DNA from 2 places in the Ammoniphilus oxalaticus genome. Region 1 is predicted to be linked to the other one. Evidence: a T-box and tRNA genes for the amino acid it is inferred to sense, from the RefSeq annotation. Region 1 holds a T-box; the other holds one or more tRNA genes.
What was found. A T-box is a leader RNA that pairs with one kind of tRNA and senses whether it is charged. The one in region 1 lies ahead of serS (serine--tRNA ligase), so its partner is inferred to be a tRNA-Ser.
Positions count from the first base shown of each region.

Region 2: it encodes a tRNA-Ser, which carries the amino acid that the T-box ahead of serS (serine--tRNA ligase) is inferred to sense. The anticodon was not compared.

Region 1 covers NZ_MCHY01000009.1:313,731-324,235, forward strand. Annotated here, with positions in the region: gene BEP19_RS12980 (ABC transporter permease) at 1-88, opposite strand, end outside; gene BEP19_RS12985 (ABC transporter permease) at 189-1,160, opposite strand; gene BEP19_RS12990 (ABC transporter substrate-binding protein) at 1,320-2,960, opposite strand; tRNA gene BEP19_RS12995 (tRNA-Arg) at 3,258-3,334, opposite strand; gene BEP19_RS13000 (LysM peptidoglycan-binding domain-containing protein) at 3,588-3,905, opposite strand; gene BEP19_RS13005 (hypothetical protein) at 4,107-4,859, shown strand; gene BEP19_RS13010 (GntR family transcriptional regulator) at 4,859-5,236, shown strand; gene BEP19_RS13015 (ABC transporter ATP-binding protein) at 5,233-5,922, shown strand; gene BEP19_RS13020 (NAD(P)/FAD-dependent oxidoreductase) at 5,974-6,933, opposite strand; gene serS (serine--tRNA ligase) at 6,967-8,244, opposite strand; T-box leader at 8,297-8,470, opposite strand; gene pdxS (pyridoxal 5'-phosphate synthase lyase subunit PdxS) at 8,544-9,428, opposite strand; gene BEP19_RS13035 (D-alanyl-D-alanine carboxypeptidase family protein) at 9,524-10,505, opposite strand, start outside.
Region 2 covers NZ_MCHY01000007.1:95,168-105,672, reverse strand. Annotated here, with positions in the region: gene BEP19_RS05455 (helix-turn-helix transcriptional regulator) at 26-988, opposite strand; gene modA (molybdate ABC transporter substrate-binding protein) at 1,143-1,946, shown strand; gene modB (molybdate ABC transporter permease subunit) at 2,086-2,778, shown strand; gene BEP19_RS05440 (ATP-binding cassette domain-containing protein) at 2,796-3,482, shown strand; gene BEP19_RS05435 (methyl-accepting chemotaxis protein) at 3,562-5,262, opposite strand; gene BEP19_RS05430 (hypothetical protein) at 5,505-5,777, opposite strand; gene BEP19_RS05425 (methyltransferase domain-containing protein) at 5,892-6,482, shown strand; gene BEP19_RS05420 (hypothetical protein) at 6,803-7,330, opposite strand; gene BEP19_RS05415 (hypothetical protein) at 7,349-7,618, opposite strand; tRNA gene BEP19_RS05410 (tRNA-Ser) at 7,887-7,977, opposite strand; tRNA gene BEP19_RS05405 (tRNA-Ser) at 7,987-8,077, opposite strand; tRNA gene BEP19_RS05400 (tRNA-Arg) at 8,101-8,177, opposite strand; tRNA gene BEP19_RS05395 (tRNA-His) at 8,191-8,266, opposite strand; tRNA gene BEP19_RS05390 (tRNA-Arg) at 8,286-8,362, opposite strand; gene BEP19_RS05385 (SDR family NAD(P)-dependent oxidoreductase) at 8,545-9,285, opposite strand; gene hmpA (NO-inducible flavohemoprotein) at 9,435-10,505, opposite strand, start outside.

The DNA.
Region 1 (10,505 bases):
GCAACAGAATTAATCCAATAAGCGCAAATGGATCTTTTAAGATGCGTCTTACTAATTGGTTTTTGCTCGCTTTCCGAACTGTTATCATATCAAAACCCGCTTCCACTTTAATCAGTTTCCTATTGCGCGGCAATTCATCGTATCATTAAAACGCCTCCAACTACAGATCGTGTAGTGATGGAATAGAATCACTTATATGTAATACGCGGATCGAGAAACGCATAAATAATATCAGCAAACACATTCATCATCATAATCAGGCCCGCCATTAATAAAAAAGCAGTTTGAGCAAGTGGATAATCATGACGCTGGGCAGCTAAAATCATTTCTTGACCTAACCCTGGCCAACTAAACACGTACTCAATCATCACTTGTCCACCAAGAGCTGAACCTATAAATAACGCGCCTGCTGTCACAACGGGTAAAAGCGCATTGCGCATCGCATGATGAAATAAAATTCTTCTCTCTCGTAATCCTTTTGCTCGCGCCATTTCAATGTAATCTTCGCCCAACACATCAATCATCGTATTCCTCATCAGTAATAGCGGGGTCGCTAAATAAAATAAACCCGTCACAATAGTTGGTAACAGAAGATGCCTCAAAAAATCAACAGAGAAAAACAAATCAAATGAATGTTTTGCATCATAACCCGGTGAGCGAATCCCTGAATGAGGAAGCCAACCAAGCGTAACGGAGAAGACATAAATGGCAAGCAGCCCAACCCAAAAGGTTGGCGCTGAACGAAAAATTAAGGCAAAGGTTGTCCAAAAAAGATCCAAAAAAGATCCCCTTTTCCAAGCAATCAAGGCCCCGCCAAAAACCCCAAATCCATAAGCAACAACCATCGAGGAAAACATGAGGATAATCGTAGCGAGAAATTTATCGCTTAATACAGCAAGTGTAGAGCGTTTATAATAAAAAGATTGTCCGAAATCAAATTTGAGTAGATCTTGTAAAAAAATGAGATATTGCGACCAGATACTCTGGTCCAGACCATACTGTTTAATCACCTGGTCGCGCGCTTCTTTCGCAATGGATGGGTCAATCAAAGCAGCAGTCATATCCCCAGGCATAAGACGAAACATAAAAAAAATCAATGTCGCCACGACAAGAAGCGTGATTAGGGATTGGATGAACCTTTTAACGATAAAGGAAACCATGAAGATAGCTCCCCTTTCCTCATGAATGAATCAATTTCATATAGATTTTAAGCAACTGAACCTACTACATACAGAAACTATATCGCAGAGCGTTAGAATTATAAAATGGATAAAACAGCAGAATGGCAGTCAAAAAAGTTTTGACCGCCATTTCACATGTTAGTTTACAGGTAATCTCAATTTACCTTCTGAATCCCAATTGTACCCAGCTTCACGCAAGATGTCGCGCGCTTTTTTAGGATCAAAAATAGGTTGATGCGCTGCTGGATTGTGCCAAAATTCATTCGCAGGCTGAATCACTAATCCTGGCCCGCCTTTCGTTCCATACCCTTCCAAATAAACATCTAAAATCGTATCATAATCAATCGTCAAAGCAAGCGCCTGACGAAACGCTTCATTGTCAAATGGAGCTCTTCGTAAGTTTAGCCCTAAATATTCAAACCCGATATCAGCTACTTCAATCGTACTTATGTGTTCAATGTTCTCCGCTTGTTGAATGTGGGCTGAAATTAGACGATCAGCATGCGTATCAATTTCTCCTGTTCGTAATGCGGACAAGACCGCTTCAGGCTGACCATATACACGATAAATATACCCATCCACGTTAATATTATTATAATAATCAGGGTTTCGCGATACCTTCAGTTCCTCGCCTCGTCTCCAGTATTCAAAGACAAAGGGCCCACTGCCTATCGGCTCTAAGTTAGCAAAATCCAACGGATTCCCCTCAACCTTTTCCCATATATGCTTAGGCAAAATTGGAATTTGCGTTAATGTCGCTGTAATAAATGGAGCATACGCCTCAGTCAAATGGAATCGAATCGTTTCTCCTCCAAGTAATTCAATGGACTCAATTGGTTCCAAAAAGGCTTGTAAATAACCGTCGTTCCATTTATCCATGAATTCATAAGAGAATTTAACATCCTCCACTGTTACCGGCTTTCCATCATGGAATGTCATATTCGGCCGCAGAAAAACGTCTATCGTCTTGTCATTAACAACTTCCCAATTGGCGGCAGCTGATGGGACAGGTTCTATTTGTGGATTCAGCCGCACAAGCTTATCGTAAATTTGCCGTAACTGGCGCCAATCAAAAACACTTTTTGCCGCGATCGGATTCAGTGTATCCAAATCTTGAATTCCGCCGATCTTTAACCATTTATCATCGGTAAGCGGCTCCGCTTCAGTCGGCATCCATTCGTTGAATACTCCTTCTCCGGCCATCGCAGGCAATTCATTAAACCGTTCATGGTTATACGCATGAACGAGCGTATTAGAGTATAAGCTGACGACCGGAACTTCATCCGCTAGTATTTCTTGAGCTTTAAAAACGAGATCCCGCCGTTTTTCAGGATCCATTTCATGACGTTGATCCTTTGAATACTTGTCGTACTCTTCATTGACAAGTCCTGTTGTATTACTTCCGCCAGGACCTGCAAGTGAGGAATGAAAAATAGTATATGTAAACATATCAGGATCAAGTCTTTCTACTCGCCCAGAATAGCCAATCGTAAACGCATCATAATCTCGTTCATCCGGCGCCCACAAACGATCAACTTTCGCATGAAAATCCATCGGCTGAACAGTCACATCCACCCCGAGCTTCTTCCACTCTTCTGAAATCATTTTCATCGCTTCGTATGTTATGTAATTTTCCTCCGGCGTAGCTGTGAGTACAGTAAATGAAGGCGCCAATTCACCCAACTCATCATCGGCTACCTTTTCCCCTTTTTCAGACGAGCAACCAACAAGAGCGAAGATAAGTACAAGTAATAGCAAATATCTTTCTTTCCTAAACAATAAAAATCCCCCTTAGTCAAAATGACATAACAAAGACCACTTTCCCCTGCCGATATGGAGTGGAGGAGTGGTCAAAACCTTTTAAATAAAAAGAGAACTCCGCTAGCTATGATCCCAGGTGTGGGACAACGAGTAATCTTAATAATATACCCATTTAATATAACAAAGCGATAGTATCATAGCAAGATATACCTATAGATTGACTATGATAGGACCCAATGTTTGCAAATTGATAGAAACATTCAAAGACACGGATCCTAATAGGGTCTAAACCCGCATTGTTACTGACTTTATGTATGGCGGCCCCGAGAGGATTCGAACCTCCGACTCACAGTTTAGGAAACTGCAGCTCTATCCGACTGAGCTACGGGGCCATATTATGTTTAATAACTTAACACATCGTAATACCTACTTACAATATATAAACTATGTGAACTTTACCATTCCCTTCCGCCCCGTACCCCACCTTTTAAATATATGGAATGGCGCAAATTGATGGTGATTGTTTTAATCGCTCGCCAACTGGACGAATCTCGAGATAGCGACCGGTATCAAAAGCAGGGGTAAACAACAAAAGCTGTCTACACCTGCTTTTCTTTTGGGTATGATCCCAGTCTATAATTACGTTTACCTTCCTTCTATCCGCCGAACCCGATCCTCCAACCTTTCCACACGCCGCCCCAACTGATTAACCTCACGTTCTAATGAATTTACACGTCGTTCTAAATTTCGCCCAGGCCCTGGTGTTGGCGGCGGTGTAGGTGACGGTTGTGTTGGTCCCGACGGTGAGTAGGAAGACCCGACAGGAATTTGAATAACCGTCCCTACATAAATACGATTCGGATCCGTAATCCCATTCACTCGCATAATTTGCTGAACACTTACCCCATAACGCGCTGCGATCGACCATAAATTTTCACCTGGTTGGACAACATGATTAATCAATCGTTATTTCCCCCTCATTGGATATTCCATAACAAAGTATGTATCAGATTAGTTATCTGCCCTAGGCAGCAATCTATTTCCGCGATAAATCTTTATCCTATCCCTGGGTCATGCAAATCTTAATAAGACTTTGACATTTCTTTTGTACCTGTGTACTATGTTATTAGTACACTAATTCACAGATACAAAGGAGTGTGTTTTATGAATCCATGGACTGGATTATTGAGAAAAGAGTTTCGTCTAGGAAGAACAGGGGTGCTGATCGCACTATTAGTCATGGCGATATATATCGGTTTTTCTATCTATCTCTCCTGGAAAACGCTACCAGGGGTTTTAATTGGTATGTCGTTTATGTTAATTATGGCTCATATTTTCTATCTTCCATTTTATGTTGGATTTAGTCTTCACAGAGAAAAGCATACGATGCACCATTGGCTACACAATCCGCTATCAGGAAACGCGCTGCTTACAGCAAAATTTATTAACGGACTTGTCTCCTTTTGCTTCTCACTGTTTATTGCTTGTCTTTTCTTCCTATATGCTTGGTGGACGAACAAAAGGCTGTCAGATGAATTACTCATCCCTTTTCAAGATGTCATCGGAACGGGCGGGTTCATTTTGGTCCACATCATCCTCTTTGCTATCTATCTAACCCTGTGGACATTAATGCTCTCTATGCTAGAACTTGTAACCAAACAAAAACTCGGCAAGTGGAGAGGCGTGATTGCTGTTGCGATCATTTTATTCGGTCCAAGATTGTGGGCAACACTCGAGGCAACTTCGTTATATCATTTCTTAACACAGTGGGGTCCGATCTATTTGGCAAACACACACATGATGATTCCCCAAATTAAGGTGGTTTATGTTGGATTTTATATCTTCCATCTCATCATCGCGATCATGCTCTTTGCTCTCTCAAGTTGGATGTTGGACCGTAAGGTGGAGATTATGTAATGAATGAGGATTTCAATCCAGATCAACCGATCTACCTGCAGTTGGCCGAACGAATTAGTTATCGGATCACACGCAAAGAACTTGGTCTCGGGGCCAAACTTCCTTCTGTGCGTGAGATGGCGATTCAAGCAAGCGTGAACCCAAATACGGTCCAAAGGGCGTACAGTGAATTGGAAAGGAAGGGCATCGTGGAAACGAAAAGAGGGCAAGGCACTTTTGTAACCAAGGATGATTTCGTCTTAACCAAGTTAAGAGAAACATTAAAGCAGGAGCAAATTGTAAATTTCGTCAACGATATGCGAAACATGGGCTATAGCGATGAAGAAATGATCAATGGATTGGAACATTATTTCCAAAAGGGGGGAATTAACAAGTGATTGAATTTAAGCAAGTATCAAAACGATATGGATCGAAAAAGGCCCTAAAGGATATTTCATTTACTTTGCCAGCTGGTAAAATCATAGGTGTGATTGGCGAAAATGGAAGCGGCAAATCAACCACATTGAAACTAATCGCAGGATTAGCTAAACCGACATCAGGAACTATTACAATCGACGGTCAGCCGGTTACCCGCAGAAGCTGCCGATACGTTTCCTATCTTTCAGATTCGGATCAATTTTATCCCTTTTTCACCATAGGCGATATGATTGACTTTTATCAGTCTCAATTCGCTGACTTTCAAGTAGAGAAGGCGAACGAAATCCTGACATTCATGAAATTAGATCGAACTCAAAAGATAAATAGCCTGTCAAAGGGGAATCGCGGTCGCTTAAAGATTACGTTAAGTCTTGCCCGCGATGTTCCAATTATCTTAATGGATGAACCGCTGGCTGGACTGGATCCAATGGTTCGAGATTCAATTATTCGCGGACTCATTTCCTACATTGATATTGAAAAGCAAACAGTTTTGATAACAACGCATGAGGTGGAAGAAGTAGAACCGATTCTTGATACGATGATGGCGATAAGAGACGGTGAACTTCTCTGTATTCAAGATGTGGAAGAATTGCGAGAGCAAGAAAAAACGGGAATCCTTGAGTGGATGAAACGAGTATATCAATAAGAGGAGGGTTTCATTAGACCCTCCTCTTTTTTGTTACGAAACATGTACCTTTTATGAAAGCAAGATGGAAATCGACTTGGAAGCAATCATTCCTTGGCCAGCCGCCAAAGATATACTTGTGTAATCCGCTGGTGTACATACATCCCCAATTGCAAAAATATGCGGTTCACTCGTTTGATACTTGGGATTATGAAGAATATATTGATTCTGATCCATCTCCACTTTTCCTTTTAATAAGCCACTGTTCGGTTCCACGCCAACTCGAATGAATACACCGTCTACAACAAGCTGATTCACTTTTCCGTTGGCATCTACTATCGTAACACCTGTTACGCGACTTTTCCCGTCAATTCGTTCTATTTTACAATGGGGATATAGTTGAATGCTATCTCGCTTTGTAACTTGCTGGATGTATTCTCTACGAGCTCGAAAACGATCCGAACGGTGAATCAGACTCACTTCCGCTCCGTTTTCAGCCAAGATCAAGGCCCCTTCAAAGGCTCGATCCCCGCCTCCGATAATCGCCACTCGTTTATGCGCAAATAAGGCGCCGTCTTTTGAGGCTGAATAAATCTCGCCACGCTGCATCATTTCCGTTTCCCCTGGGATGCGCAATCTGCGAGGTTTAGCCCCCGTCGCAAAAATCAAGTATTGAAAATGGATAACTTCAGGGTCTCGTTTCCCCTCTTTTACAGTAAGACATCGATTCGCTGCGTCTATGGATAACACAGAAGTTCCGAGACGAAAACGGCAATTCAATTGAAGAAGATGCTGGTGAAACTTTTCCTGTAATTGTTGCCCATTGTTCGTGATCATTCCCGGATAGTCTATAATTTCATTTTGAATATTGTGGAGCTGTCCTCCTGTGGCCGTCTCAGATTCCAGTAGCAAATGATCGATCCCTAACCGCTTACACCAGATTGCCGCCGATATCCCCGCTGGACCTCCGCCAATAATGACAACCTCAATCGATTGATTCAAAAATTCTCGCCCCAATTCTAAAAAATCCATTTCTCCTTTTTAAAACTTATCCACACACTCGCTTTATTTACTAATCCGCTCTCTACCGCCCATGTAAGGACGCAACACTTCAGGAATAATTACACTTCCATCCTCTTGTTGATAATTTTCTAAAATTGCGGCGACCGTTCTGCCCACAGCTAAACCGGAACCATTCAAGGTGTGCGCAAACTCAGGTCTTCCTTTCTTTTCTCGACGGAAACGAATATTCGCTCTTCTCGCTTGAAAATCTTCAAAATTACTGCACGAGGAAATTTCGCGATACGTATCATAGCTCGGCAACCATACTTCAATATCATACGTTTTAGCGGAAGAAAACCCGATATCCCCTGTACATAAGTTTACCACACGATAAGGCAAACCTAACAATTGCAGCACATGTTCCGCATCAGCAGTCAACTTTTCTAATTCTTCATAGGAATCATCTGGATTAACAAACTTGACAAGCTCTACCTTATTAAATTGATGCTGACGAATCAAGCCGCGCGTATCTCTTCCCGCAGAACCCGCCTCAGAACGAAAGCAAGCGCTATAAGCTGTAAACTTAATCGGTAATTGCTCTCCAGCTAAAATGTCACCACTATAGTAATTAGTCACAGGCACTTCCGAAGTCGGAATCAAGTAGTACTCTGTTCCCTCCAATTTAAAAACATCTTCTTCAAACTTTGGTAGCTGCCCCGTACCTGTTAAGCTAGCCTTATTTACAATGTATGGCGGTTGAAGTTCCTCATAGCCGTGTTTATCCACATGTAAATCTAACATAAACTGTGTTAACGCCCGTTCGAGGCGAGCGCCTAGGCCGCGGTAAAATACAAAACGGCTTCCCGTCACTTTAGCAGCGGCTTCAAAGTCCAAAATTCCTAAATCAGAGGCAAGATCCCAATGCGCTTTCGGTTCAAAAGAAAAAGATTTCTTTTCCCCCCAGCTCCGAACTTCAACATTATCATCCTCCGATTGACCGATCGGAACACTTTCATGGGGAACATTCGGAATTCCCATCAAAATTTGGTCCAATTGCTCCTCAATTTCACGAAGTTGATCATCAAACTGTCTAATTTGATCACCGACTGTCTTCATTTCCTTAATGAGATCGTCAGCATCCTCTTTTTGCTGCTTCTTCTTTGCAATTTCCTCTGAAACCGTATTTCGCTTATTCTTCAACGTTTCACTTTGCACAAGTAAGGCTCTTCTTTGCTCATCTAGCGTGGAGAATTGGTCCAATTCTTTAAAATCCCCGCCGCGGTTTTTAAGCGTTTGTTTAATACCCTCCAAATCACTGCGTAAACGTTTAATTTCTAACAACTGCTTTCACTCCTTCAGAATTTTTGGATACAAAAAAATCCCGTCCCATTACATTAGGGACGAGATTTTACCCGCGTTGCCACCCTAGTTGACTATGTACGTACCATAGTCCACTCTTGGAAAATGAGCTTAGGGGTGGATTCATTCATAACCTAGATCGGTTCGCACCAAACACCGACTCTCTGCGCTAGTCATCATGAATTACTATTCCCATCATCGCTCTGCATATATTGAATTTACGGTTTTAACCCTTGATATACCAGTTTATGCCGTAAAACTCTATTATATACTAACAAATACTACCAACCGCGTTCTGACATTCGCTCATTTTCAAGCAAAGTGGAGATTTCAATTCCTGTCATTGCGTTTCCTAAGTTCTTTGATAGTTCCGCGATTAAAGCATAATCCTCAAAATTAGCTGTCGCTTGAACAATAGCCTTCGCAAATTTCTCTGGATTATCCGATTTAAAAATACCGGACCCAACAAATACACCGTCCGAACCTAAATACATCATCAATGCCGCATCTGCAGGTGTAGCAACGCCTCCCGCAGCAAAGTTTACGACAGGCAGTCTGCCGTTTTTATGAACAAATTCAAGCAGTTCATATGGAGCCGCAATGTTCTTCGCTTCATTCGCCAACTCATCATAAGACATACTTTGTACTCTGCGAATTTGACTTTGCATCGTTCTTTGGTGTCGAACCGCTTCTACGATATTCCCAGTGCCTGGTTCCCCTTTGGTGCGAATCATTGCCGCTCCTTCGTTAATGCGACGAAGCGCTTCGCCAAGATCACGAGCCCCGCATACGAATGGAACTTTAAAGTCTTTTTTGTTAATATGATAAACCTCATCAGCCGGCGTTAATACTTCACTTTCATCAATGTAATCAACGCCTAACGTTTCCAATACTTTCGCTTCAACATAATGGCCAATTCGAGCTTTCGCCATAACTGGGATTGAAACAGCCTTCGTAACCTCTTCAACGATTGTAGGATCCGCCATCCGCGCTACGCCGCCCGCAGCTCGAATATCAGCTGGAACCCGTTCTAAAGCCATCACAGCGATCGCGCCAGAAGCCTCAGCCACTTTAGCTTGTTCGGCATTTACAACGTCCATAATCACGCCGCGTTTTTGTATCTCAATTACTCCGCTCTTTTCTCTTGAAGTACCTGTTTCTATCATGATTATCCCCCTACTTAACCCTTTAGAATGTTAATTGTCAATTAATATCATAATACATAAACCAACAGGAAAAGACAACATAACAGACTGGCAAACTAGAACAAACCTGTAATCTTATCAACGATGCCGCCAAAGATACCACCGATAAAGTTCTTAATTGCTCGGAAAAACAACCGAATCCAGCTTGCTTTATCGACATCTGCTTCAGCTACAAGGTTAACCGCTGCGCCCTCATCTTCCGAAGAAATATACTCTACGGGATCATCTTCTCCCGTATATTGAACGGTTACCTTTCCAATAGGTTGTCCCTTCTCAATGGGAGCTATTACTTCTTCTAATTGTACAGCTACCTCATATTGGTCCTTTTCATTCGTGTGAAGAGGGAAAACAACATCTTTCTCGGGGGCAACAGCTACGTTTAAACGCTTCCCCTTCTTGACAGTCGCTTCCTCTGCTCCTTCAATCGGTTGACCTTTTGGCGTTAGCGTTTCCAAGCTGTAATTATTAAATCCATAAGTCATTAACTTTCTCGTTTCACCAAATCGCTTCGCTTCACTTTCCGCGCCCATTACAACCGTAATGACCCTCATTCCATTACGAACGCCGGTACCCGTAAAGCAATACTTTGCCTCATTCGTATGTCCAGTTTTTAACCCGTCGACCCCATCAAAGTGATAAACAAGGCCCGGTAACATCCAGTTCCAGTTCGGCATCATCAACGAATTAGCTTCTCCCTCACGGAAAACCTTCTTTGGAATTTTGGATATTTCCAATGCTTCGGGATATTTATTAATTATCTCGCGCGCTAAAATAGCGGAGTCCTTTGCGGACATGACGTGATCACCTTCAATATTTGGGCGATATTCACCCAATTCGGAGGCGGGATAACCACTGCTCGTCAGGAAGTGGGAGTGTTCCATACCGATTTCTACCGCTTTTTGATTCATCATTTTTACAAAATTCTCTTCCGTGCCCGCAATATGTTCCGCTAACATCACTGTTGCGTCATTTGCGGAGTATATAGCCATCGCTTCATAAAGCTCACGTACAGTGCGTACTTCGCCCATCGCCAAAAAT
Region 2 (10,505 bases), on a different contig from region 1:
AAAAAGGCCACTTCCTAGTGGCTCTTTACGTTTCGTAGATGATTTTTCCAGTTTGCGATAAGTTGTAGCCGCCAAGCGCGTTAATTTCCTGCTGAAAAGCGTCGGAACGAATTACTTCCAATAATGCGCGAATAAACGGTTGATTTTCTGCTGTTTTTAAGATAACCAAATCATAACGTTCTTCGATCATTGGAATAAAATCAATGCCAACCATTTGCGCCGTTTTCTCAATTCCAATTCCGACATCCGCATGATCGTTCGCGATTCGCGTCGCCACACCAACGTGATTTGTTTCTTCCATATCATATCCTTTAATCCGATCGGGAGAAATTCCCTCTATCCGCAATTTTTCATCCAAAAGAATTCGAACCCCAGATCCCTTTTCACGATTGACGATCCGCGCATTCGCTTTTGTCAAATCTGACCATGTCTGAATGTTCTTAGGATTCCCTTGCTTTACATAAAAACCAGCCCACCGCGACAACAAATTGACAACGGTGTAAGAGTGACCTACAAGAATTCGTTTTACGTAGGGAACGTTGTATTCCCCTGTATCCCCATCAAATAGATGTGTACTCACAATGTCCGCCTCGCCTAAATACATCGCTATTAAACTATTCAGACTGCCAACATAAGAACGCAACGGGCGAAACGAACCGCTTTGCTTTTCCAGATGATTGGCTAGAATATCTAAACTTATATCTTGTCCACTTATAATCAACTGTCTCGCGGTAGATGGAACGCCTTGCCTTGTAGGTTGCGAAGTAGGGGCTGCAGCTGTGGTAACCGATGGCCCAACCGTCTTAATTTTTTTAACTGTTTTGGCCGCTTCGATATAGGCTTCTAAATCACGCGCATCTACGCGCATCTGTCTGCCAACCCGATAGGAGGGCAACTCTCCCTTTTTGATTAAATCATAGACCGTTAATTTAGATACTTTTAAAATTTGGGCAAGCTCTTCTGTCGTATATGAAATATGTTCAGTCATTTAGTAGCCTCCATAAAATTAACGCTTCATCTATTGTCCCCTTTTTTACGATACTTCACAATACTTTTCGTAAAATAAACACTTTACAATTAGATGGATCTAGTTATAATTAGTTATGTCTAGTTATATTCCATACTAATTTAAGGAGGTTATCATGTTTAGAAAGTTTAGTCTTTATTTTCTATTACTCGGTTTGTTGCTTGTACCGATCGGTTGCTCCGGCGGTCAATCAACTGATGCAGGAAATGATGGCGCCGATGCTCCGGCTGAAAACATCGAATTAATGATTTCCGCCGCAGCTAGTTTGACCGATGCTTTAAATGAGATCAAATCTGTGTTTGAGAGTGAGCATCCTGGTTCAACGTTAACGATTAACCCTGGAAGTTCAGGAAAGTTAGCGACACAGATTGAACAAGGGGCGCCATCTGACGTGTTTTTATCTGCAAGTAAAAAGGATATGGATCGATTAGAAGAGCAAGGTTTGATCGATAAGGACACACGTGTCGATTTCACAAACAATGTGTTAGTATTAATCACAAACAAGGAAAATCCGTCGAACCTCAGTTCTTTTGAAGAAATTGATCCCGCTATGATTGGCGATTTTGCAATCGGCGAACCTGAAAGTGTGCCTGCGGGTCGTTATACAAAAGAAGTATTTGAACATTTGAACTTATGGGAACCGATGCAGGACAAGCTCGTTTTAGCGTCCGATGTGCGTCAAGTACTTACATATGTTGAGTCTGGAAACGCGGAACTCGGCGTCGTTTACTCCAGTGACGCTTCCATCTCTGACAAAGTAACTATCATTGCTGAATCGAATCCTGAATGGCATGCGCCCATCGTTTACCCTGGCGCGGTACTTGCGGACACATCCCACGATGAACTGGCAAAAGCATTTTTGGACTATCTGACAAGCGATGCAGGAAAAGAAGTATTGAATAAATACGGATTTAAATAAATCGAGGTAAATCCCCTTTTACTATAGATTTAATCAAATTGATTAGACGATTTAACGGAACGTCTAAACCCGTTCCGTTAAATCAACCTATTGGACCCATACATAAAAGTTTCAAAATGAAGAGGAGATGCGAAAAAAGATGATCCCAGATAATATTGACTACACACCGCTGTTATTATCGTTAAAAGTGGCGGGCATCTCTGTTATCGTTGTGTTTATTAGCGGAGTATTTATTGCGCGCATGTTGGCTCGCAGGACATTTTTTGGAAAAAGTATGCTAGAATCGTTTTTCTTGCTTCCCCTTGTGTTGCCCCCGACGGTCGTCGGCTTTGGTTTACTTATTTTATTTGGAAAGAACGGACTAATCGGTAAGTGGCTGCTTGTCTGGTTTGACTATCAAATCGTCTTTACTTGGGTTGGAGCTGTCATCGCCTCCATTGTCGTTTCTTTCCCACTCATGTATCAAAGCGCGGTTGCTTCTTTCGAAAATTTAGATATAAAATTAGAAAATGCGGCGCGCACGATGGGCGCCTCAGAGTGGCGCGTATTTTGGACCGTTGCTTTTCCGCTCGCCTGGCCAGGCCTACTATCAGGATTCGTGCTCTCCTTCGCAAGAGCATTGGGCGAGTTTGGAGCCACCTTAATGTTGGCCGGCTATATTCCAGGAAAAACTGATACGATTCCTGTAGCGATTTACTTTGCGGTCGAAGGTGGACATATGGAGAAAGCTTCTTTTTGGGTGATTATAATCGTCGCTTTGGGATTCAGTACGATTACGTGGTTAAATTGGTGGACGAAAAGTAGAATACGGAAATATGCGGAAAACAATTAAGAGGAGGGCCATCGCGTATGTTAGAGGTTTATATTAAAAAGAAGCTATCTCATTTTACGCTTGAAACAGGTTGGACGATGAATAATGAAATTGTTGTGTTGTTTGGCCCTTCCGGTTCAGGGAAAACAACGATCCTCAATTGTATCGCGGGTCTTGAAAAGCCAGATACTGGCGAAATTCGATTGAATGAGCAAATTTTCTTTCATGATCACCAGCCCCCTCTACCGACACAACAACGAAATATCGGTTACTTGTTTCAAGATTACGCCCTATTTCCGCATATGTCGGTGGAGAAAAACATTCATTACGGGGTTAGGAAAAAGGATTCTAGGCAAGTTAATTTGATTAATCAAATCCTCGATGTATTAGGCATTGAACATCTCCTAAAAAAATATCCCCGCCAGATTTCAGGAGGGGAAAAACAACGCGTCGCGCTAGCGCGCGCGCTTGCAACAGAACCTTCTATTTTACTGCTGGACGAACCCCTATCTGCTTTAGATGAAAAAACGCGTGTCGAGTGTCAAGATGAGTTGCTCAGATTGCATCAAATTTGGCAGATCCCGTTTATTATTGTAACGCATGACAAGCAAGAAGCGGAAAAACTTGGCGATCGAATTTTGTTTCTAAAAAGAGGCGAAATTATTGAGGATGTTACAAAAGAGACAGAGCATTCCTCAAAAAGACATTTCGCAGTACAATGTTAATCGCATTCATAAAATAAAAAGAACAGCCCGGCTTAAATTCCGATTACTGTTCTTTTTATTTTTCTTTTTCAGTCGTGGACTATACTTTAAACTTGGTTATCAAACTCGCCAACTCCTCAGCCATGTGACTAAGTGAAGTAGCTGATGATTTAATCTCCTCCATTGAAGCATTCTGTTCTTCCGCAGCGGCTGCAACATTTTGCGTATTACTTGAAGACTGTTGGGAAATCCCGGTCACCTCTTCCATCGCTGACACCATTTCATGGGAGAGATCATCGACTTGGACTACAATTTGATCCACCTCTTTAGACTGCGCGAGAATTATCTCAATGGCATTTACGATTTCATCAAAGGCGCTGCCTGTTTCAAACACATGCGAAATCCCATCTTGCACAACTTTCGTGCCCTGATCCATTGATTTAACCGCTTTCATTGATTCCGCTTGAATTTCATTGATCAATTCGCTGATCTCGCCAGCTGCCTCTCCTGATTGTTCCGCCAGCTTCTTTACCTCATCGGCAACAACCGCAAATCCTCGCCCATGCTCTCCCGCCCGCGCTGCTTCAATCGCAGCATTTAACGCGAGTAAATTGGTCTGGTTTGCAATTTGGGTAATTACTTCTACAATTTTACCAATTTCATCCGATTTATTACCAAGCGTATGAATCACTTGAGCGGTTTCACCAACCGTTTGTTGCACGAGGTTCATCTGTTCCATCGTTTCTGAAACCGTCTTAGCCCCAATTGTCGCTTTATCATTTGCTGTAGCCGATGAATCTGTGACAAGCTGAATCGATTGAAGAACACGATCCATCCCATTAGAAATATCGGTAAGCACCGTATTTGCTTCACTTGTCGTAGAAACTTGTCTATCTGATCCAGTGGAAATCTCTTGGAAGGCAATCGTAATGTTTTCTGTCGCTTGCCCAGTTTGTTCCGCGCTCGCTGTCAATTCTTCGGCCGCTGCCGCCACTTGTTGAGTCGTCATCCCAACCTGGTGAATTAAATTATGTAAATTTTCTGTCATCTGATTAAATGATGTGGCCAGGGTGCCGATCTCATCCCTATTTTTTATACTCAGTTTAGGGACAGTCAGGTTCCCACTCGAGATTTCATCTACCTGTTCAGTTAGTAACTGTATTGGGATATAAATACTCCGTGATGCTAAGAAAGAAAGAATAATGCCTACCACTACAGCAATGCCCGAGAATATGATTACAAATAATTTCCCAGATTGATACAGTTGTAGCGATAGCGCGCTTGATTGCCTTTCCCCATCTTCATAATAATCGACTGCGTGATTCAGCGTTTCCTCAATACTTAGGTAGAAAGGATGAATCTGATTAAAGATGACGAGCGCTTGATCCAATTGATTGTTTTTTACCAATTCAACGATCGACGGAACATCGCTTGTGAAATTTCCCCAATTAGCGACAATATTCGAATAATATTCTCGTTCTTGCGCATTCATCGTAATCGACTCGAATTTGACTAATTGCTCATTTACTATATCTATCGCTTCATACAAATCACCAGTCAGACGTTCTTTTTCCTTCGGATCTGGCTCTAAGGTGGTTCTCAAAACCAACCGCTCCACATCCGTTGTACTCGCCTTAAGAGCGCCCGTTAGAACAACGCTCGGCATCCAGTCAGTCGTTGTCTTTGTTATTTCCTCACCCATTCCCGACATTCTTAAAATCGAGATTGTACTCGTAACGACCAGCAGTAAGATGACGATAAAAAAACTCCCCATCAATTTTTTTTGTACCGTTAATTTCATGATATCTCCTTTATAAAACGTTTTCATTTTACATGAAGTAGTTCATCCTTAACCCCCTAACATAGGTATTAAATCACTCCTATTATACTGAATCTTCCTTAGGAAAAAAAGGGAAATTTGGCTGTTTAACACATTTGTTGTCGAGCGCCTTTCATAAAAATGAATTCTTGTCGAGATAGCGCTCGCTTCGCAACCGAAAATTGGAATCCTAATTTTATCTCAATCAAAAAGAAATAGCGTTATCATCCTTGTTCCGCTGCCCATTCAGTATGGATGTTGTAGATTAAGATTCCTTTTTCCTCTTGTGTATGATAACTAGTGATCTCAAATGAGCGCAAAGAACCATTATACTTTTTGTCAAATTCAACATCAATAAGTGCCTCAGGTTCTACAACGACTGGCTTAATCCTATTTGTTTTAACGATCTCTTCCGCGCTCGGACTATCCGCAATGACACATTTCGTTAATGCTGGGTTCAGCGGCTTCTCACACCAAGAATATCCATTTAAAACCACCAATCGTTTGCCCAGCATTGTTGACAGTCGGTAGCGGAATGGGAATTGTTGTCGATTTATGTTGGAATCATTGGTCGACGTGATAGATGGTTGATGTTCTATGGTAGAATATGAATGAAGTATACAGAAGGAAAGTTGGCGGTAGGAATGGAAAGAAAAGATAGATGGAATCAAAAGTACACAGATCAACTTCAACGCGAATCCGAATTAACGCCCACTCCCCGCTTAGAAAAACAATCTGATTATTTGCGCGGAGGAACTGCGCTTGATCTGGCCTGTGGGCTTGGCAAAAACAGCCTGTTTCTCGCTCGTCAAAACTATGAGGTGCAAGCTATCGACATTTCGGAAGTGGCCATTGATTTTTTAAAAGAACAAGCGAGTAAGGAGAATCTTCCGATCACAGCCGCCGTCGCGGATATAACAAATTTGGACGAGCTTCATTCGCTACAACCTGTTGATCTCATCGTCATTACAAAATACTTAGACCGCGCCCTTTTCCCAATCGTCAAAACACTGATTAAAAAAGGCGGCTATTTTTTTATGGAAACATTCTATCAGTCGGATGAGGAAAAAAACGAGAAGATCCCTAGTCAATTCAAGTTAGAAACACAAGAATTATTAAATGAATTTGCTGGATGGAAGATTCTTTTTTATGAAGAGGATGAACGATCAGGGATACAGACAATTTTTTGTCAAAAACGATAGCCGTCGTGGGCGGGGATCAGGACACGATTAAAAAATTAGAGTCGCGGGAGACAAATGAAGAAAGCTAGATGGGATGGAGAGTGCAAAGAGGCTTGCGCGCCGTCGATGAATGAGCGAATCCGAGAAGGGTGGACGGCGTCGTAACCCAAACGGAGCTCGACTCGCTCTCTATAGGTCAATACGTCTATTACATATGTAATATTTGCCATTTCAAGAGGAGGAGGCCCCCCCCGATCTGATTCCATAGCTTAGTTGTCGAATGTCCACTAACATGCGGATCGATCTAGAGTGATGGCGCACAGTCAATGATCTGACGGCGCTTAGTCCCCTCTCCTATCCATCTTTATCTCAATACTTTTTGGAGGAACGATATCAAATGTTTCCATTTGTCCGTCCCATTCAATCGTTACCGAAACAATTCGTGACATAGGGTGTGGAATGTCATTTGTCAATAGGTTTTTTAAATTGAGTTGCCCATCTCGCTCTTTTATTTGTAGTCCAGATTGTTGGGGGTATATTGATCCCTTTTCCACGCTTCCATCCTTCATTTTTAAGGAGAAATGAATTGCCTCCATCTGGTCAATCTTCATTTCCTTAGAGGTTAGAGCTAAATCAGCATGCAGATTGCTTTCGATCGTTTTTGGATCCACTAATGTTTCATCGCGAAGATCATAGGTAACTTCCCAATGTTCGCCCTCACCCTGTAATAACAGAGAGTTCACGAGACCACTCTGATTTTCTTTTAATGGTCTAATCTCTTTTTCGACTGTGGTTTGTCCCGTTTGATTGGAACAAGCGACACAATACATAACCAACATGACGAATCCTAAATTTCTAAGTCTTTTCAAAAGGAACCTCCCCCCTATTTAATTATTAAATCTTGCAATGATTGTTTCCTTGTATGTTTCCTCATTTTGTACCCATTTCACTTCAATTTTAGCGTGCTTGACATGTTTTTGAAGCTCATCGTAGCTCCAAGTTAGATTCAACCTGCTATGCTCGCTCGCTCCATATTTCTTCTCATTAAGCGTTTCATTCTTCTCAGCGACTACATTAGACTCGAAGTAACCTAGTTCATTAAGATTAAATGAGGTGACGTGCAATAAACGTTGAAGCTCTATCTCTTCGTTTGGCATGAGCGTAATTTTTTTGTCGATTCCTTGTTCCTCATTCCCGTCTTCAATTTGATGGCGCCCTTCGGTTAACCCTAAAGTTACGATTGCGCTCCGCCCTTAAGGATTAAAATTTGGGGTGGATCAGCAACGCATCCTACTAAAGCAATTAGGAATAAAATAAACGGTAAAAACAAACGTTGTTTCATCGATATCCTTTCCCAAAAATGATAAAAGGCTTCCTACCGTGTATCGATCACGTGAGAAAGCCTTGAGATTTTAATCGTATGTATGGCGGAGGCGAGAGGATTTGAACCCCCGCGCGCCTTGCGACGCCTAGCTGATTTCGAGTCAGCCCCCTTCAGCCTCTTGGGTACGCCTCCAAAAGTAAATGGCAGAGAGGAAGGGATTTGAACCCTCGATACGCTCACACGTATACACGATTTCCAATCGTGCTCCTTCGGCCAGCTCGGACACCTCTCTATAGTGAAGGATATAAGATAAAATGGCGCCCCAGGAGAGATTCGAACTCCCGGCACACGGCTTCGAAGGCCGTTGCTCTATCCAGCTGAGCTACTGGGACTAGTTGTATAAAATGGGGCGACCGATGGGATTTGAACCCACGAGTGCCGGAGCCACAATCCGGTGCGTTAACCCCTTCGCCACGATCGCCGTAACACAAAAATATAAATGGCGCGCCCGGAGAGACTCGAACTCCCGACACACGGCTTCGAAGGCCGTTGCTCTATCCAACTGAGCTACGAGCGCGTAAACAATCACAAGTAATAATATACCACATTAGCTTGTACAAAGTAAATAGTTTTTTGTTGGAAATATGTTGTGATTTCCTTGTAACAATTATGATTATAGTATGTTCCGCTCCGATAAGCAAAGGTTAGTTTTGGGTCAGCTGTAAATGAATCGAAAAGAGGGACAGTTTTGTCCCTGTTTTAAAGATTCGCTCCCCCATCAATCACAACAACTTGTCCAGTTACAAAGCCGGCTTGAGCGACTAACGACACGATCACTTCCGCTACATCTTCAGGCGTGGCGCAGCGGCCAAGTGGCGTATCTTCGGCTAAGCGACGGATGTGATCTTCTTTTCCTTCAACCCAACGCGTCATAACAATGCCAGGGGCGACAGCATTGACCCTCACTTCTGGAGCTAACGTTTTCGCTAATGTCTTCGTAATACTGATCGCTGCCGCTTTAGAAGCGCAATAAGCGATCGAACTACCGCCTGCGTATAATCCGGCGATCGAAGCCACATTGACGACGCTTCCTTTGTTCCGCTTCAACTCGTGAGCGCAGGCGCGTGTCGTAAAAAAGATCCCTTTTGCATTGACGCCAAACATTTGGTCAAAATCTTCGCTCTGCAATCCGTCCAAATCGTGAAACTCAACAAATTTTGTTGTCCCCGCATTATTGATCAGAATATCGACGCTGCCAAAAGTGTTGACGGTGTGTTTCACCATTTTTTGAACATCCGCATCATTGGATACATCCGCTTGAAAAATAGTGCCCTTGACGCCGAGCGCCTCGACTTCTTTTAGCGTTTCCTCCGCATCCTTAGCTGAACGAGAGTAGTTAATTACAATGTTAGCGCCTAACTTTGCTAAATTTAACGCGGTTGCTTTCCCAATTCCTGTTCCGCCCCCTGTGACTAATGCGGTCTTCCCTTTTAAATTCATCTGGCTAAACCCCTTCCCTCTGTAACTTTTCAAAATACTACGTTCGTATCATATCATGAACCTGTTCTGGAAGGTATCCCCTTTCAAACGGTCTTTATTTAACATATAAAAAAGCGCCTTACATAAAATAGGCGCTTTTTCGTTGTTTATTAATTGGTCGCGACCAATTCCTCTAAATCTGCTGCAGGACCAAAAAATTCAAAGTGGATATTTTCAGTTGGTACGCCCCACTCTTTAAGCGCGCTGTAAATCCCTTTCATAAAGGAAACAGGCCCGCAGAAGTAAAAGTCTGCTTGATTGGATGGTAAAACAGATTGCAGCCACCCTAAATCGATATAACCTTCTTTGTCGAACTGATTCGTAACGCGGTCGGCTTGGGTAGGGTTTTGATAGCAAAAGAAGGAACGAATGTGGTTGTTTTCTAACACAACGTTTTGAACATGTTCCTTCATCGCATGGTAGTTTCCACTTTGGGTCGAATGAATAAAAATAACCTGACGGTCTGGATAATCGACCAGCGTATTTAACATGCTTACTAATGGAGTCAATCCAACCCCTGCGCTTAACAGTACAACGGGTGTCTTCTTGGTTGTATCAAGGAAAAAATCGCCAGCGGGGGCGCTCAATTGCAATTGATCCCCTTCTTCAATATGGTTGTGCAGATACGTGGACACAATCCCTTGCGGCTGATCGTCTTTTGCATCTTCTCTTCTAACGGAAAGTCGGAAATAGTCTTTCCCAGGAGCTTCAGATAGGCTATATTGACGAATATGTGTATATTCTTCTCCTATCGGTTGAACTTTTACGCTCACGTACTGACCCGGTTCGAAACTCGGAAGCGCGCCTCCGTCAATCGGTTTTAGATAAAAGGAAGTGATTACTTCACTTTCTTTTACTTTGTTGGTCACTCTAAATGAGCGAAAATCAGCCCAGCCGCCCGCTTGTTCCTCCGCTTCCGTATACATTCCCGCTTCAACTGAAATGAACACATCTGCGATTACACCATAGGCTGTTCCCCAAGCGCCAATAATTTCATCGGTTGCCGCGTCCCCGAGTACATCTTTAATCGCTTGTAAGAGATTCTCGCCAACAATCGGATAGTGTTCAGCCTTGACCCCTAAACTCCGGTGTTTATGAGCAATTTGTTTGACAACAGGGACAATCGTTTCCAGTTGATCAATGTGGGCCGCTGCCGCATACACAGCGTTTGCCAAGGCTGC